One region of the Paenarthrobacter sp. C1 genome, then DNA from elsewhere that is predicted to be linked to it. Evidence: riboswitches for the same ligand, from Rfam matches in the RefSeq annotation. Region 1 holds a riboswitch; each other region holds the start of a gene.
What was found. A riboswitch is a leader RNA that binds a small molecule or an ion and turns the genes downstream of it on or off. The one in region 1 is predicted to bind glycine.
Positions count from the first base shown of each region.

Region 1 (5,898 bases):
CGGCCTGGCGCTCCTCGCAGGCGCCGCAGGCCTCGACAACCGCATCACCTGGGCCCACACGTCCGACCTCCCGCGACTCTGGGAGTGGGTCACGGGCGGCGAACTCATGATGACCAACGGCCTCTCCATCCCGGCGGACGCTGAGGGCCAGGTGGCGCTCGCGAAGGCGCTGATGGACAGCGGTGCCAGCGCCCTGGCCATCGGAGAGAAGATGCACGCGCCGGAGCTGTTGCCGGAGTTCCTGGAGGCCTGCGACCACCTGCCGTTGCCGCTCATCAACATCCCCTACCCGCTGCCGTTCATCGCCATCGCCCGCTCCGTCGCCGAGGCGTCCTTGCTGGAAGAGTCGCGCCGCCTGCGCCAAACGGCCAGGGTCTACGACCTTCTCCGGACCGCTGGAGCTTCCGAGGACCACTGGCAGAGCCTCGTACAGCGGCTTGCGACGGAGCTTGACTCCGAGCTCTTCGTGGTGGATCGCCGCTGCCTCCATCCCTGGCACCCCGAAGGCGAGCCGCTTCCGGTCTTCCTCGCCGACGAGTGGGCTCCACTCTCCGGGCAGGTGTCGTTGGCGGGGAAGAACTTCCAGTGGCACCGCGTTCGGGGCAGGCACGTCCTGACCATGGATATCCCCACCCACGCGAATGCGCTCTTGGTGGTGTTGCCCAACGGCGAACCGCACCCGGACGCCGTCGTGCTCCTGCATGCGGCCACCGTGCTGGGACTGCAGCTTTCGCGCATCGTCCTGTCGCTGGAAGGCAGGCACCGCCTAGCGGGTGAGTTCTTGCTCCAGGCCATGGACGGGCGCTTGGGCGCGGCCGAGATAGAGAGCCGGCTCGCAGCTTTTGACGTTCCGCCACAGCGCTTCCTGCTCGCCTCCATGGCTGCGGACGGGTCCTCAGCGGACGACGGCGACAGGCTGGCAAACGTGCACATCGAACTGTGGCGGCACGGGGTTGCGTCGGCGTCGTTGAAGCGGAACAACAGGTTCCATGTGGTGGTCCCGGCGGACACGGCAGAAGAAGTTCTGGTCCATTGCGCCGGTGTGGATGCCGCGATCGGGATAAGTGCGCCGGCAGCCGTTGCGAATATCCAACGCGCGTTGCAGGAATCCCTCTGGGCGCTCGGTTCGGCCCGGGCCAACAAGCTGGGTTTGGCCCGTTATGCCCAGGGCCCGTCCTGGTTGGGCCTGACCGGGGTTGAGGAGGGAACGGCTCTGGTCCGGCGGTTGTTGGGTCCGGTTTTCGACTACGAGCAGAGCCAGGAAGGCGATCTCATTGTCACGTTGCGGACGTATTTGGACTCGCAGCGGTCCTGGCAAAAGACGGCGGCAACCCTGTTCACGCACCGGCAAACCATCATCTACCGGATCCGGAAAATCGGTGAGCTGACGGGCCTGGACATGGGTGAAACCTCCACGGTGGCCCAGCTCTGGTTCGCCCTTCAGATCCACGAGGCCATGCACGGGTAGGGGCCGCTTGCTTGCACTTTTGCGAAACCCCACGCTATGGTGTGAAGCGTGTCACTCGCGTGACGCAACGCTTTTGATCTGCGGCGGGAGAGTCCTGCCGGTACATCCAGTCAGGCGCCGTAGGAGCAAATCCTCCCCAGGAATCTCTCAGGCCCATGTACCGCCGCGGTTAGGCAACTCTGGAAAGCAGTTCGGGCAACCGGGCTCACCGACGGTGCAAGCAGGCAACCATTCCTGCGGAATCTCTCAGGTCCAATACAGAGCGGGGAGGAACCCACATCATCGTGGCGCTCAGTGGGCGCCTGAATCATGGAGTTCCTCTTGACTGTTCAATCAACCCCCACCGCTTTCGCGGACCGGCACATCGGCGCCCGGCGCCAGGCCGACGTTGACACCATGCTCAAGGCCATCGGCTACGACTCTGTCGACGGCCTGGTGGACGTAGCCGTCCCCGATTCCATCCGCCAGGACACGGCCCTGAAACTGCAGGATGCCCTCACCGAGGTGCAGGTCCTCGCCGAACTGCGGAAGCTCGCATCCAAGAACAAGACCGCGGTCCAGATGATCGGCCAGGGCTACTACGACACCGTCACGCCCCCGGTCATCCGCCGCAACATCCTGGAAGCTCCCGCGTGGTACACGGCCTACACGCCGTACCAGCCGGAAATTTCCCAGGGCCGCCTCGAAGCGCTCCTCAACTTCCAGACCATGGTGCAGGATCTCACCGGCCTTCCCGTGGCGAACGCTTCCCTGCTGGATGAAGCCACCGCCGTGGCCGAGGCCGTGCTGCTGATGCGCCGGGCCAACAAGAACAAGACGGCCAAGGATGGCAAGACTGTTTTGGACGCCGACCTCCTTCCGCAGACCATCGCCATCGTGAAGGGCCGTGCTGAGGCGCTGGGCTTCGAGGTGGAGGTCGCGGACCTCTCCGCCGGTCTGCCCGACGGCGACATCAACGGCGTCGTGCTCCAGCAGCCTGGTGCTTCAGGCCGGGTTTTCGACCACTCCGCCGTCATTTCCGATGCGAAGGAACGTGGCGCACTGGTCACCGTGGCCGCGGATTTGCTGGCGCTCACCCTCATCACGCCCCCGGGCGAACAAGGTGCCGACGTCGCCGTCGGAACTGCTCAGCGCTTCGGTGTTCCGCTGTTCTTCGGCGGCCCGCACGCGGCCTACATGGCCGTGCGTGAAGGCATGGAGCGGACGCTCCCGGGCCGTATCGTCGGCGTCTCCAAGGACAACGCCGGCGTCCCCGCCTACCGCTTGGCGTTGCAGACCCGCGAGCAGCACATCCGCCGCGAAAAGGCCACGTCCAACATCTGCACGGCACAGGCCTTGCTCGCCATCGTGGCCTCCATGTACGCGGTCTACCACGGCCCTGAAGGCCTGAAGGCTATCGCCGAAACCGTCCACGGCCACGCCCGCACCCTCGCCACCACACTTGTGAAGGCTGGCCGCGAGCTCGTCTCAGATTCCTTCTTCGACACCCTCACCGTCCGCGTCCCCGGCAAGGCAGACAAGGTCATCGCCGCCGCCGAAGCCCGCGGCATCAACCTGCGGATCATCGACGCCGACACCGTTGGGGTTTCGGTTGATGAAACCACGACGCCGGAAGTCCTCTCCGCGGTAGCCGTCGCCTTTGGTGCCGGTCCGGTGGGGGACGCCTCCGGGTTCGAACTGCCCGAATCCGTAGTCCGCACCTCTGATTTCCTACAGCACCCGGTGTTCAACACGCATCGTTCAGAGACGCAGCTGTTGCGCTATATCCGCAAGCTGTCCGATCGGGACCTCGCGCTGGACCGCACCATGATCCCGCTGGGCTCGTGCACCATGAAGCTCAACGCCACTGCCGAAATGGAAGCCATTTCCTGGCCGGAGTTCGCCTCGATCCACCCGTTCGCTCCGGACCACCAGACGGCCGGTTGGCGCGAACTGATCGAAGACCTGGAAGCCGACCTCACCGAGATCACCGGCTACGACCAGGTCTCCATCCAGCCGAACGCCGGCTCCCAGGGTGAGCTTGCCGGGCTCCTGGCGATCCGCGGCTACCACCTGTCCCGCGGCGATGAGCAGCGCAACGTGTGCCTCATCCCGGCCTCGGCCCACGGCACGAACGCTGCCTCCGCGGTGCTGGCCGGAATGAAGGTTGTCGTCGTGGCGGCGGCATCCGATGGCACGATCGACCACGACGACCTGAAGGCCAAGATCGAGGCCAACAAGGACGCGCTCTCCTGCATCATGATCACGTACCCGTCCACGCACGGTGTGTACGACGCCGACGTCCGCGAAGTCTGCGATGCGGTCCACGCAGCCGGTGGCCAGGTGTACGTTGACGGCGCCAACCTCAACGCGCTGGTTGGCTTGGCCCAGCCGGGCAAGTTCGGTGGCGATGTCTCGCACCTGAACCTGCACAAGACCTTCTGCATCCCGCACGGCGGTGGTGGTCCGGGCGTTGGCCCGGTCGCAGCCAAGGCGCACCTGGCGCCGTTCATGCCCGGTGACGCGAACAGTGATTCTGCCGAAGGCGGCGTCGCGATCTCGGCCTCCCGTTATGGTTCCGCCGGGGTTCTTCCGATCTCCTGGGCGTACGTGAAGCTCATGGGCGGCCAGGGTCTGACCGAGGCCACCAAGTCCGCGCTGCTGGCTGCGAACTATGTTGCCTCCAGGTTGGATGAGCACTTCCCGGTGCTCTACACAGGTGAAGGCGGACTTGTGGCCCACGAGTGCATCCTGGACCTGCGTGAACTGACCGCGAAGACCGGCGTCACGGCCGAGGATGTGGCCAAGCGCCTCATCGACTTCGGCTTCCACGCCCCCACCCTGGCCTTCCCGGTTGCGGGCACACTGATGGTGGAGCCCACCGAGTCCGAGGACCTGGCCGAGATCGACCGCTTCATCGAAGCCATGATCACCATCCGTGCCGAAATCGAGCAGGTGGCCACCGGTGATTTCACTGTTGAGAAGTCGCCGCTGCGCAACGCGCCGCACACGGCCGCCGCCGTCGTCAGTTCCGATTGGGCCCGCGACTACCCGCGTGAGCAGGCCGCGTTCCCGGTCCACCACCTCAAGCAGGACAAGTACTTCCCGCCGGTTGGCCGCATTGACGGTGCCGCGGGCGACCGCAACCTGGTGTGCTCCTGCCCGCCCCTTACGGACTTCGAAAACTAAGGACTCCTGAGATGACTGAGAACTACACAGCCCTGTATGAGCAGCACAAAAAAGCCGGCGCTTCCTTCACGGATTTCGGCGGCTGGCAGATGCCCCTCAAGTACGAGTCCGAACTCGCCGAGCACCACGCGGTCCGCAACGCCGCCGGCCTGTTCGACCTCTCCCATATGGGCGAAGTCTGGGTCACCGGCCCCGACGCCGCAGCGTTCCTGGACTACGCCCTGGCGGGCAAGCTGTCCGCGATTGCGGTGGGCAAGGCCAAGTACTCGCTGATTTGCAACGCCGACGGCGGCATCATCGACGACCTCATCACGTACCGTCGCGCTGACGATAACTTCCTGGTGGTCCCCAATGCGGGCAACGCCAAGGTGGTTGCGGCGGCACTGAAGGAGCGGTCAGCCGGCTTCGACGTGCTGGTTGACGACGCCTCCGCCGAGACGTCCCTGATTGCCGTGCAGGGCCCAAACGCCGAGGCGATCCTGCTGAAACTGGTACCCGCCGAGCAGCGCTCCTTGGTGACGGAACTGAAGTACTACGCGGCGGTGGAGGTTTCCATCACGTTCGACGGCGGCACCCAGGACCTGCTGTTGGCCCGCACGGGTTACACCGGGGAAGATGGCTTCGAGATCTACATCCCGAACGTTGATGCCCCCGGTCTGTGGGAAGCGCTCCTGGAAGCAGGCGAAGGCCACGGACTCATCCCCGCCGGCCTTGCCGCCCGCGACTCCTTGCGCCTCGAAGCCGGAATGCCCCTCTACGGCAACGAACTCTCCCGCCACGTGAACGCCTACGCCGCAGGTCTTGGCCCGGTAGTTTCCCTGGCCAAGGAAAGCGACTTTGTTGGCAAGGAAGCACTCGCCGCGATCAAGGCTGCCGGTGTGGGATCCACCATCGGCCAGAAGCTCGTGGGCCTCAAGGGCACCGGCCGTCGTGCCGCCCGTGCGCACTACTCCGTTCTCAAGGACGGTTCCCTGATCGGTGAGGTGACCTCGGGCCAGCCAAGCCCGACGCTCGGTTACCCGGTGGCGTTGGCCTATGTCGACGTCGAACATTCAGCGGTTGGCACCATCGTGGACGTTGACCTGCGCGGCAAAGCGGAGCCTTTCGAAGTGGTGCCGCTGCCGTTCTACAAGCGCCAAAAATAAGAGCTTTTGTACACATAACGCCCCTATGAGGCCCTTTTGAGGGCATCAACTGTACAAAAACTCGAAGAGAGAGAAGGAATTGGAATGAGCAAGGTAGTAACTGAACTGAAGTACTCG
Region 1 covers NZ_CP186052.1:4,504,403-4,510,300, reverse strand. Annotated here, with positions in the region: gene ACNAOU_RS21120 (PucR family transcriptional regulator) at 1-1,468, shown strand, start outside; glycine riboswitch at 1,543-1,641, shown strand; gene gcvP (aminomethyl-transferring glycine dehydrogenase) at 1,790-4,636, shown strand; gene gcvT (glycine cleavage system aminomethyltransferase GcvT) at 4,648-5,781, shown strand; gene gcvH (glycine cleavage system protein GcvH) at 5,866-5,898, shown strand, end outside.

Region 2 (5,898 bases), 1.2 Mb from region 1:
GGCTTCGGCGAGCGGACCCTGCACGGCAATCAGGGACGTCTCGGCGGAGGCGTCGTCAACCACGACGTCGAAACCGGCGGCGCGTTCAAGCAAAGCGTCAGCCACAACCTTGGCGTTGCCGGCGTTCGGCACCACCAGGAACTTGTCGGCACCACGGCGATAGGTAATGAGGTCGTCGATGATGCCGCCGTCTTCCTGGCAGATCAGCGAGTACTTGGCCTTGCCGTCCGCCATGGCCGAGATCTTGCCCACCAGGGCGTAGTCCAGGAAGGCTGCGGCTTCGGGGCCGGTGACCCAGACTTCGCCCATGTGGGAGAGGTCGAACAGGCCTGCGGACTTGCGGACTGCGTGGTGCTCGGCCAACTCGGAGGAGTACTTGAGCGGCATCTGCCAGCCACCGAAGTCGGTGAACGACGCGCCAAGTTTCTTGTGTTCTTCGTAAAGGGCTGTGTAGTTCTCAGTCATGACGAGTCCTTAGTTTTCGAAGTCTTCGATCGGTGGGCAGGAGCAGACCAGGTTGCGGTCTCCGGCTGCGCCGTCGATGCGGCCAACCGGCGGGAAGTACTTGTCCTGCTTGAGGTGGTGGACCGGGAAAGCGGCCTGCTCGCGCGGGTACGCGCGGTCCCAATCAGAAGTTACGACGGCGGCAGCCGTGTGGGGCGCCCGGCGAAGCGGGGAATCCTGCACGGAGAAGTCGCCGTGGGCTACCTGGTCGATTTCCTTGCGGATGGTGATCATGGCTTCGATGAAGCGGTCAATCTCGGCCAGGTCCTCGGACTCGGTGGGTTCCACCATCAAGGTTCCCGCCACAGGGAAGGCCAGGGTGGGGGCGTGGAAGCCGAAGTCGATGAGGCGCTTGGCCACATCCTCGGCCGTGACGCCGGTCTTCGCGGTCAGTTCACGCAGGTCCAGGATGCACTCGTGGGCCACAAGTCCGCCTTCACCCGTGTAGAGCACCGGGAAGTGCTCGTTGAGGCGCGATGCGATGTAGTTCGCAGCCAGCAGCGCGGACTTGGTGGCTTCGGTGAGGCCCTGGCCGCCCATGAGCTTCACGTACGCCCAGGAGATCGGAAGAACCCCGGCGGAACCGAAGCGGGAGGCCGAAATCGGGACATCGTTGCCTTCGGTCCAGGATGCCGCGTCACCGGGCATGAAAGGTGCGAGGTGTGCCTTGGCAGCAACCGGGCCAACGCCCGGACCGCCGCCGCCGTGCGGGATGCAGAAGGTCTTGTGCAGGTTCAGGTGCGAGACGTCGCCGCCGAACTTGCCCGGCTGGGCCAATCCCACAAGTGCGTTGAGGTTGGCGCCGTCGATGTACACCTGGCCGCCGGCCTCGTGGATGGCATCGCAGACTTCGCGGACGTCGGCGTCATACACGCCGTGCGTGGACGGGTAGGTGATCATGATGGCCGAAAGGGCGTCGCGATGGGCTTCGATCTTGGCCTTCAGGTCAACGTGGTCGATGGTGCCATCAGGAGCGGTGGCCACCACCACGACCTTCATGCCGGCCAGCACTGCCGAGGCAGCGTTCGTGCCGTGCGCGGACGCCGGGATGAGGCAGACGTTGCGCTGGTCGTCGCCATTGGACAGGTGGTAGCCGCGGATGGCCAGCAGGCCTGCGAGCTCGCCCTGGGAGCCGGCGTTCGGCTGGATGGAGACCTGGTCGTAGCCGGTGATCTCGGTCAGCTGCGCTTCGAGGTCGCTGATCAGTTCACGCCAGCCCTCGGTCTGGGAATCCGGAGCGAACGGGTGGATCGAGGCGAACTCCGGCCAGGAAATGGCTTCCATCTCGGCAGTGGCGTTGAGCTTCATGGTGCACGAACCGAGCGGGATCATGGTGCGGTCCAGCGCGAGGTCGCGATCAGAGAGCTTGCGGATGTAGCGCAGGAGCTGGGTTTCGGAGCGGTGGGTGTTGAACACCGGGTGCTGCATGAATGCGCTGGTGCGCTCAACGGAAGCCTCCAGCGCAAAGTCCTCGGCGGCATCGGTGACCGAAGCGCCAAAGACATCGAGCAGGCTGCCGACGATGTCGGACGTAGTCGTCTCATCAACCGAGATGCCAACAGTGTCGGCATCGATGCCGCGCAGGTTGATGCCCTTGGCCTCGGCGGCGGCGACGATCTCTGCTGCCTTGCCCGTGACGCGGACGGTGATGGTGTCGAAGAACGAACCGTGGAGGACCTCGACGCCGGCAGCCTTCAGGGACGCTGCGAGCGTGCGGGCGTGGCTGTGGGCGGTCTCGGCGATCGCTTTCAGGCCTTCGGGGCCGTGGTAGACGGCGTACATCGAGGCGACGATGGCCAGCAGCGCCTGCGCGGTGCAGATGTTGGACGTGGCCTTCTCGCGGCGGATGTGCTGTTCGCGGGTCTGCAGGGCCAGACGGTAGGCGGGGACACCGGCGTCGTCCTTGGAAACGCCCACCAGACGGCCCGGCATGGAACGCTCGAGACCCTTCTGGACGGCCATGTAGGCCGCGTGCGGGCCGCCGAAGAAGAGCGGGACACCCAGGCGCTGGGCGGAACCCACGGCGATGTCAGCGCCCTGCTCACCCGGAGGGGTGATGAGCGTCAGGGAAAGGAGGTCGGCGGCAACGGTGACCAGTGCGCCGCGTTCCTTGGCCTCGGCAATGACGGCGGAGTGGTCGAAGACGCGGCCGGAAACACCGGGCTGCTGGAGGACGACGCCGTTGATGGCACCTTCCGGAAGGCCGGCTGAAAGATCGGCAACCTCAACCTCGAAGCCGAGGGCTTCAGCACGGCCCTTGACGATGGCGATGGTCTGCGGGAGGCAGTCTGCGTCGAGCACAGTCTTGCCGTCCTGCACGGCCTTGTTCTTGTTGGCGCGGCGCATCATGAGGACGGCCTCGGCCACGGCGGTTGCTTCGTCAAGCAGCGAGGCGTTGGCGATAGGCAGGCCAACGAGGTCCTGGACCATGGTCTGGAAATTCAGGAGTGCTTCAAGGCGGCCCTGCGAAATTTCAGGCTGGTACGGGGTGTAAGCGGTGTACCAGGCCGGGGACTCAAGGATGTTGCGGCGGATGACCGGCGGCGTGATGGTGTCGTAGTAGCCCTGGCCGATCATCTGGACCGCGGTCTTGTTCTTGGAGGCGAGCTTGCGCAGCTCGGCCAGGACCTCGACTTCGCTCAGCGCGTTCTGCAAGGTGAGGGCGACGTCCTGGCGGATGTCGTTCGGAACGGCAGTGTCGACCAGCGAGTCAACAGAGTCGTAGCCAACGGACTTGAGCATGGTCTCAATGTCGGCCTGGCGGCGGGCGCCGATATGCCGATCGACGAAGGTGGTGGAGGCAGAACTAACCGTCACGAAGGAACTCCAATACTTGGGCGGCGTTTGGGTACGCCACAGCGGCTCGGGTTCCTCCCCGCTCTGTATTGGACCTGAGAGTTTCCGCGTGTTGTCCGCACAACGAATCGCTTGCACCGTCGGTGAGCACAGCATCCCACGTCAATGGCGTGGAGTGCCTGCTGCTTTCCAGAGTTGCCTCGCCGCGGCGGTGCGTGGGCCTGAGAGATTCCTGGGGAGGGTTTGCTCCTACGGCGCCTGCATCACGTGCCTGCAGGACTCTCCCGCCGCAGATCAAAGGCATGTTCAGTTGTCTGTGGGCGCCACGCTGGGCACGCCACAAGGCTTAATTGTCCTACGTGCAAGGCCCTGCGGCAAATGGATGAGCAGTCACTTCCGCAGGCGGTCCAGGACCCCCAGCAGGATTTCGACGTCGGCCTCCCGGCCGGCGTTGCCGGCCCCCTGCCCGCCCTCGAACATCGCGTTGAAATAAAGGCCGTCGCCCATGTAGCTGACGGCCTTGGCGATCTCCGGTCCTACGTCTTCGGCCAGGACATCAAGCCACTGCTGCTGGATTCCTGCGAAGCGCCGCCGCGTTTCCTCATGGGCTACTTCAGCGAGCCTGGTGGCGGCTACGAAGGCCCTGTCCATGGGGGTGTCGGCCCAGAGGGAGGACCGGATGAAGTAGGCGGCGGAACCGTCCGGCGCGGCCTTCATCTGCTCAATGTCCTCCTGCGCCAAATCGTCCAGGCGTTCCAGCAAGGCGCTGATCAGGGCTTCCTTGTTGGGGAAGTGATACAGGAGCCCGCCCTTGGAGACACCGGCCCTCTTGGCGACGGCATCCAGGGTAGCGGCCCGCTCCCCTACCTCGATCAGGAGGGATTCGTAGGCATCCAGGACGGCGTCCCGGGCAACTGGTTTTCGTGGCATGTGTACATCATTCCCTAAAGAATTGCGGGGGTTGAATTTGTAACTATACCGTCTGGACGGTACAGTAAGAGGCATGTTCTCGCCGTCCTCAACCCAAGCACCCCGTTCCGCCGCCCCCTTGACGGGCCCGGCTGCACCGTGGCGCGACTGGACGGCCTTGGCACTGCTGATGTTCCCGGTGCTGCTGGTGGCCGTCGATAACACCGCGCTCACTTTTGCCCTGCCGGAAATCGCCCGCTCGCTGGACGTGGGCGGCATACAGCTCCTGTGGATCGTTGACGCCTACCCGCTGGTGCTCGCTGCGCTCCTGGTCTCCATGGGCAACCTTGGTGACCGGATCGGACGACGCCGGTTGCTTCTGATCGGCAGCACAGGCTTCGCCGCGGTTTCGGCTGCTACGGCATTCGCTCCGTCCGCGGAGTGGCTTATTGCCGGACGCGCTGCACTCGGCGTCTTCGGCGCCATGCTGATGCCATCAACGTTGTCCTTGATCAGGAACATCTTTATCGACCCCAACCGCCGTCGGCTCGCGATCGCTGTATGGGCTGCCGGATTCTCCGGCGGCGCAGCCCTCGGTCCCATCTTCGGCGGCTGGCTGGTGGAGCACTTCTGGTGGGGCGCCGTCTTCCTGGTAGCAGCATTCCTGCTTCTGCCGCTCCTTGCCTTTGGCCGGGTACTCATTCCCGAGTCCAAGGACGCCAACCCCGGCCGGGTGGATGTGTCCAGCATTGTCCTGTCCGTGGTCACCATGGCGCCCTTCGTTTACGGCATCAAGGAATTCGCGGTCCACGGCTTCGGTGCGTCAGCTGCTGCTTTCATGGGCTTTGGCCTGGTGATGGGCATTCTGTTCGTCCGCCGCCAGCAAAGGATCGAAAGCCCCATGCTGGATGTTTCCCTGTTCAAGAACAAGGTATTCAGCACGGCCATCGTGGCGAATGTTTTGTCCTTGTTCTCCATGACGGGGTTCATCTACTTCTTTGCCCAGCACCTGCAACTGGTCGAAGGGCAGTCCCCCATGGAAGCCGGCATCGCCATGATCCCGGCCCTCCTGGCCACCGTCATCGCCGGCCTGCTCGTAGTACCGCTGGTCAAGAAAGTACGGCCCGGCTTCGTGGTGGCCGGCGGACTGACACTGAGCGCCATAGGCTACCTGGTGGCCGTCGTGGGTGACCACGGCAGCGGACCGGTGTTCCTCCTGTCAGCCCTGACGGTCCTGGCCGTCGGCGTGGGTGCAGCGGAGACCATCTCCAACGACCTCATCCTGGCGTCCGTGCCGGCAGACAAATCAGGGGCGGCCTCGGCCATCTCCGAGACCGGTTACGAACTCGGTTCACTCCTGGGAACAGCCGTGCTCGGTTCAATCCTCACCGCGTCCTACCAGCACAACCTCGTCATTCCCGACGGTGTGCCCACAGAGGCGGCGAGGAAGTCCGGAGAGACTCTGGCAGGTGCGGTTGACGCGGCATCCGGGCTCCCCGCCCAGTTGTCGGAGGCACTGACCACCGCCGCGCGGATAGCCTTCGACTCCGGCGTCCACATCACCGCGGCGATTGGGCTGGTACTGATGGCCGGAGCAGCAGTGATGGCCGCCGTCGTACTGCGCAAGGTTCCCAAAGCGCAATAAGGGAAGCTACACGGCTTCCGTGGGTGCCGCCTTCGTGTCGACGC
Region 2 covers NZ_CP186052.1:963,932-969,829, reverse strand. Annotated here, with positions in the region: gene gcvT (glycine cleavage system aminomethyltransferase GcvT) at 1-465, opposite strand, end outside; gene gcvP (aminomethyl-transferring glycine dehydrogenase) at 475-3,321, opposite strand; glycine riboswitch at 3,500-3,597, opposite strand; gene ACNAOU_RS04695 (TetR/AcrR family transcriptional regulator) at 3,691-4,230, opposite strand; gene ACNAOU_RS04690 (MFS transporter) at 4,304-5,854, shown strand; gene ACNAOU_RS04685 (cyclodeaminase/cyclohydrolase family protein) at 5,861-5,898, opposite strand, start outside.
Region 2: linked by a shared signal. The riboswitch ahead of gcvP (aminomethyl-transferring glycine dehydrogenase) and the one ahead of gcvP (aminomethyl-transferring glycine dehydrogenase) in region 1 are both predicted to bind glycine.

Region 3 (5,898 bases), 980 kb from region 1:
GTACTCTGCGCCGTCCGAAGGACGGAGGAAACCGGCGCCGTGGAACACCCACTCAACACCTTCAGCAGCGGCAAGGGCATCGACGTCGAGCAGTACATCCCACTCGGGATCCTCGGTGAGGTAGCTCTCCCAGGTGGTGCGGCGCCAAAGGCCCTTTGGGTGCTCCTGGTCCTTCCAGAAGTTGTAGTAGAAATCGCCGCGTTTGTTGACCATGGCGATCCGGTCCGTGGAGTCCAGGACTTCCAGGATGCCGGACTCGACCGCCGCGTAATCGGCGTCTTCGAGCAGCTCCTCGGTGCGGGCGTTCTGTTCCCTGACCCAGGCCAACTGCTCTTCGCCGTGGATGTCCTCAAGCCAGGCGTTTTCATCCGTGGGCTCAGGTGCGGACTCCGCCGCGTGGCGCGGTCCGGAGGCCGGCGCGGTGTCATTCCCGGAAAGTGGCGACGGATCAGCTTCTGTGGTGGTCATCGCCCCATCCAAGCAACACACTTCGACGGTAAGCAAGTCACGCAGAAGTTAGGCTGGAGCGTGGCTAAATCCCAAATCAACCGTGTTGCCCTTGTGGGGGCGGGCCCTCGGGGCACCAGTGTCCTCGAACGGTTGCTCGCGAATTGGGCTGCGAAGAGAGCTGAAGGCGCCACCCTGCAGGTCCATGTGGTGGATCCGTACCCCGCCGGCTCCGGACACGTGTGGCAGCCGGAACAGTCGCGCCTCTACCTGATGAACACCCAGTCGTTCTATCCCACCCTCATCCCCGAGGATTCCGGATTGGCGGCACCGTTGGCGGGTGGTTCCTTCGACCAGTGGCGCGAGGCCCGGCGTCGCGATGGTGCCGGGCTGAACGACGCCGAAAAGGCAGAGCTGGCCACGCTCGAGTCCCACGATTTCCCCAGCCGTGCGCTGTACGGGCGGTACCTGCGCCAAACCCTGGCCGGGTTGCTGGAGCGGAAGCCCGAGGGCGTGGAAGTCACCTTCCATGAAACGCTCGCCGTTGCGGCGCGGCCCGTGGACGGGATGTTCGACGTCGAACTGGCCGACGGCGGCACGCTCACCGTCGATTCGGTGGTGCTGGCTCTGGGTCACATCGAGTCACGGCTGAATCCGGAGCAGAAATTATTCAAGCGCGCAGCTGACGAGTTGGGCCTGCTGTACTTCCCGCCGGCACCGCCCGCCGACGTTGACTGGCAGGTTGTGCCGGACAATGAGCCGGTTCTTGTCCGCGGCATGGGCTTGAACTTCTTTGATGTGATGGGCCAGCTGACCGAAGGCCGCGGCGGCAAGTTCCTTGAAGCCGGAGCGCCCGGTGCCGGGGTGTTGGAGTACCGGGCCTCGGGCCGGGAGCCCAGGATCATCGCCGCGTCACGCAGGGGAACGCCGTACCGGGCGAAGGCCGGTTTGGAGGGCTATTACCCGCGCAGCATCACCATGCGCTACCTGACCGAGGACGCAGTGGACCGGTTCCGGGCCGCAGGCATCCAGCCCGGCTTCGACCATGACCTGTGGCCCTTGCTGCACCGGGACGCGCTGTGGGCCTACTATTCGACGCTGGCCCGGTCCCAGCCGGCCGCGATCAAGGACCCGGCGCAGTTCCTGGCCGACCTCGAAGACGCGCTCCAACCGCATGCCCACACCACGGCAAACTGGGAAAGCGACGTGGAGGTCCTGGTTGAAAAGCATGTGGCGGCATCACGGCGTTTGAACCTGCGCGGGCTCGCGGCGCCGTTGGCAGGCCGGACGTTCGCGTCACGGCGTGACCTGGATGCTGCGATCACCGCGTACCTGGACGACGACGCGCGGCGTTCGGCGCTGGGCGAATCGGACCCCGTGAAGATGGCCATCGGCGCGCTCCACACCGGCCGTGCCATCCTCAAGACCGTTGTAGCCGACGGCGGCATCACCGACGAGTCCTGGCTGGCAGGGCTGCGCGGCTGGTTCGAGTCGTTTGTCGAAGGGTTGGCCAGCGGACCTCCTGCGCTGCGTTCGGAGCAGCTGGCCGCCTTGGCGCGTGCCGGCGTCGTGAGTTTTGTGGGACCGGACCCCAAGTTCAGCGTCGATCGTGGCGCAAAAGTGTTCCGGGCGGCGTCACCCTGGGTCCACGAGGGGCCCGCTGAAGCACGCACCCTGATCGAAGCGATGTCACCCGCCAACAGGGTGGGCATCAACATTTCTCCGCTGCTCGAGCAGCTCATGGCCGACGGCCTGGTGCGGACCAAGATCATGATGAGTGTGGAGGGGACGCCCATGCAAACCACCGGCCTGGACGTTGAGCCGCACCCTTACCGTCCCCTTGCCGCCAACGGATCCATCACGGAAAACATGTACGTTCTGGGCTTGCAGTTGTCCGCGTCGCAGTGGGGCAATGCCATTGCCGCCGAAGCCCGTCCCCGCTCCGGGCGGGCCTATGCCAGCGGCCAGCGGACCTTGCGCGACGCTGACGAGATCGCCCGCAGCATCCTGGGCCTCTAGCCGTCACAGGCTTGCGTTGCCTGCCAGCCTTCGTTACTGTGTGAGCTGCATCACCCGCAAGGGTGTGCGCGCTTTTGATCTGCGGCGGGAGAGTCCTGCCGGTACATCCCGTCAGGCGCCGTAGGAGCAAACCCTCCCCAGGAATCTCTCAGGCCCATGTACCGCCGCGGCGAGGCAACTCTGGAAAGCAGTCCGGCCACACCGGACTCACCGAAGGTGCAAGCAGGCCCATGCCCGCGGAAACTCTCAGGTCCACGTACAGAGCGGGGAGGAACCCGAATCAATGCGGCACCCTGTGCCGCCTGAACGACGGAGTTCCTTTGACGATTCATCCTTCCGCGAGTGCCGGTTCACCCCATCTTGAACGCCAGCTCAGCAACCGCCACATCCAGCTCATAGCCATCGGTGGAGCGATTGGCACCGGCCTTTTCATGGGCTCGGGAAAGACCATTTCCGCAGCCGGCCCATCCGTCATTTTTGTGTACATGATCATCGGCTTCATGCTGTTCTTCGTCATGCGTGCCATGGGCGAACTGCTCCTCAGCAACCTGAACTACAAGTCCTTCAGCGATTTCGCCGCTGACCTCCTGGGCCCTTGGGCCGGGTTCTTCACCGGCTGGACCTACTGGTTCTGCTGGGTCATTACCGGGATCGCCGACGTGATCGCCATCGCCGGCTATTCCAAGGAATTGTGGCCTTCCCTGCCCTTGTGGGTTCCGGGACTCATCACCATCGGCATTCTCCTGCTCCTGAACCTGGCCACCGTGAAGGCCTTCGGTGAGACGGAGTTCTGGTTCGCGCTCATCAAGATCGTGGCTATCGCTGCGCTCATCATCGTTGGCCTGTTCATGATCTTCAGCGGCTTCGAGTCCGACGCCGGTCCGGCCGGTTTCTCCAACCTGTGGAGCCATGGCGGCTTCTTCCCGAACGAGTTCATGGGCTTCGTGGCCGGTTTCCAGATCGCCGTGTTCGCGTTCGTGGGCATCGAACTGGTGGGCACCACCGCTGCCGAAGCCAAGGACCCGGAGAAGAACCTCCCCAAGGCCATCAACTCGATCCCCATCCGGGTTCTGCTGTTCTACGTCGGTGCCCTCATCATCCTCATGTCCGTCACACCGTGGACGCAGTTCGCCGCCGGCCACAGCCCGTTTATCGCGATGTTTTCCCTGGCAGGCCTCGGCGCAGCGGCCACCATCGTCAACCTCGTGGTGCTGACATCTGCCATGTCCTCTGCCAACTCCGGCATCTATTCCACGTCCCGCATGGTGTTTGGTCTCGCCCAGGAGGGCGACGCGCCCAAGGTGTTTGGCGCCCTCTCCGGACGCAAAGTACCCCGCAACGCCCTGTTCCTGTCCTGCGTCCTGCTGCTGTCCGGCGTCGTGCTCATGTACGCCGGCCAGGACGTTGGCAAGGCCTTCGACATGGTGACCACAGTGTCCGCGGTGTGCTTCGTGTTCGTTTGGTCGATCATCCTGGCCAGCTACCTTGCCTTCAGGAAGCGCCGGCCACACCTGCACGAGTCGTCAGCGTTCAAGATGCCCGGTGGCGTGGTGATGGTGTGGGTGGTGTTCGCGTTCTTCGCTTTCGTGCTGTGGGCCCTTACCACCCAGCCGGACACCCTGATTGCCTTGCTCGCCACCCCCGTGTGGTTTGTGATTCTGGGGGTCGCGTGGATCATCCTTCGGCGCCGGCCCGCGCACCTGGCACGCTACGCGGCGTTCCAGGCCGAATTGCAGCGGGATGCTGAGAGGACGGCCGAGCCGGAGCCGGCCACCAAGTAGGCTTCCCGAACGCAAAAGCAGGGCCCTTCACGCTGGCTGCGTGGAGGGCCCTGCTTATGTTGCTTTTGCCGGGAGTGGTCAGCCCCTCAAGCACTTCTGGTAGTCCAACCAGGCGAAGGCATACCGCAGCCAGCCCACGATGTCGTACCACTTGGACGGCTTGGTGGGTGGGGTGCACTGGGGCGGTTGCGGTCCGCTGTCCGCCACAGTGATCAGAGCCTTCACCACCGTTCCACTTTCGACGGCGGTCAGCACCAGGGTGCCGGTACCTGCAGCTGCCGCCGCGGGAACCTTGAGGTTCACCGTTGCCGCGCCTGCCGTCACCGGCACGGAACCGAGCGCCACAGCGGCGCCCTTGCCGTCCACGAAGACGGCGTTCAGCGAGGCGTTGGCCGGGCTGCCGATCGACGTCAGGTTCAGCTTGGAAACAGCCAGGGTGATGGGCTCACCGGCCTTCACCTGGGCCGCCGTCGAGTTGGCGACGGCAACCGAACGGCGCCCGAAGTCCGGGGACACCGGGTTGTGTTCGCGCAGGTACCTGATCCACGCATCACGGTCCACCAGGCCGGTGTCCTTGGTGTTGCTGCCTTCCTTGAAGACCCGGAAGTTGTCACCGCCGGTTGCCAGGAAGCTGAAGGTGCCGATCCTGTACTGCTTGGCGGGGTCGATCACGGCGCCGTTCACCCAGATGCCGGTGATGCGGTCACCTGCAGGGCGGGCGGCGTCATAGGTGTAGTTGACGTTCTTGGACAGACCCAGCTGCTGGTACGGGCGGCTGGGAACAGTGCCGTCCGGGTTGGTCTGCCACTGCTGTTCAAGAAGTGTCTTGAACTGCGTGCCGGTCAGGGACGTAGTCCATAGGTTGTTCACGAACGGCAACACCGCGTTGGCCTCGGCGTAGGTGATGGTGCCGTCCGGTGCGTAATAGAGCTCGTTGCGCAGGCCGCCGGGATTTACGACGCCGATCTCCGCCGAGCCCAGTTCAGGCGCCTTGAGCGTGTCCACCAGTGAGTCCGCCACCAGGTTTCCCAGCGTGGACTCGCTCGCGCGGTCGTCACGCTTGGGAGCCCCGCCGGCGGGGTCCGGGGTGAAGGCGGTGGTGATATCAGCGGTCACTGCACCCACCGGCTGGTTGCCGATCTCGGCAGCCTGGGCAAGGGCCTTGTCCACGATGGTCTTCACTGCCGCCACCCGCGGGTAGCTGGCCACGAGGCCCTCGGCGGTATCGGTCGTCCGGTCCACCACGGCGGCCTTGTAGGCGGTGACGGACTTGCTTGCGGTGTCTACCGTAAGCGTCACGCTGCCCACGTTTTCGCCGTAGTTGCCGGTCTGCACGATCGGCCGGGTCTTGCCTGTGGGCTGGCCGTTGGCGTCCAGGACCGGTGCGTCCCAGGCATACTCCTTGTGCGTGTGGCCGGTGAAGATGGCAGCGACGTCAGGAGTGGTTTCGTTGACCAGTTTGGCGAACGGTCCGCCTGCTGCGACTTCCTGTTCCAAAGTGGCGCCTTCGGGCGTACCGGAAGCGGCGCCGTCGTGGTTCTCCACAATGATCAGGTCTGCCAGGTTCTCAGCCTTGATTTTTGCCGCCACCCGGTTGATGGCTTCCACGGGGTCCCCGAACTCAAGATCGGCAATTCCGGCCGGAGTTACC
Region 3 covers NZ_CP186052.1:785,075-790,972, forward strand. Annotated here, with positions in the region: gene ACNAOU_RS03860 (prolyl oligopeptidase family serine peptidase) at 1-468, opposite strand, end outside; gene ACNAOU_RS03865 (FAD/NAD(P)-binding protein) at 529-2,466, shown strand; glycine riboswitch at 2,542-2,640, shown strand; gene cycA (D-serine/D-alanine/glycine transporter) at 2,787-4,247, shown strand; gene ACNAOU_RS03875 (ExeM/NucH family extracellular endonuclease) at 4,326-5,898, opposite strand, start outside.
Region 3: linked by a shared signal. The riboswitch ahead of cycA (D-serine/D-alanine/glycine transporter) and the one ahead of gcvP (aminomethyl-transferring glycine dehydrogenase) in region 1 are both predicted to bind glycine.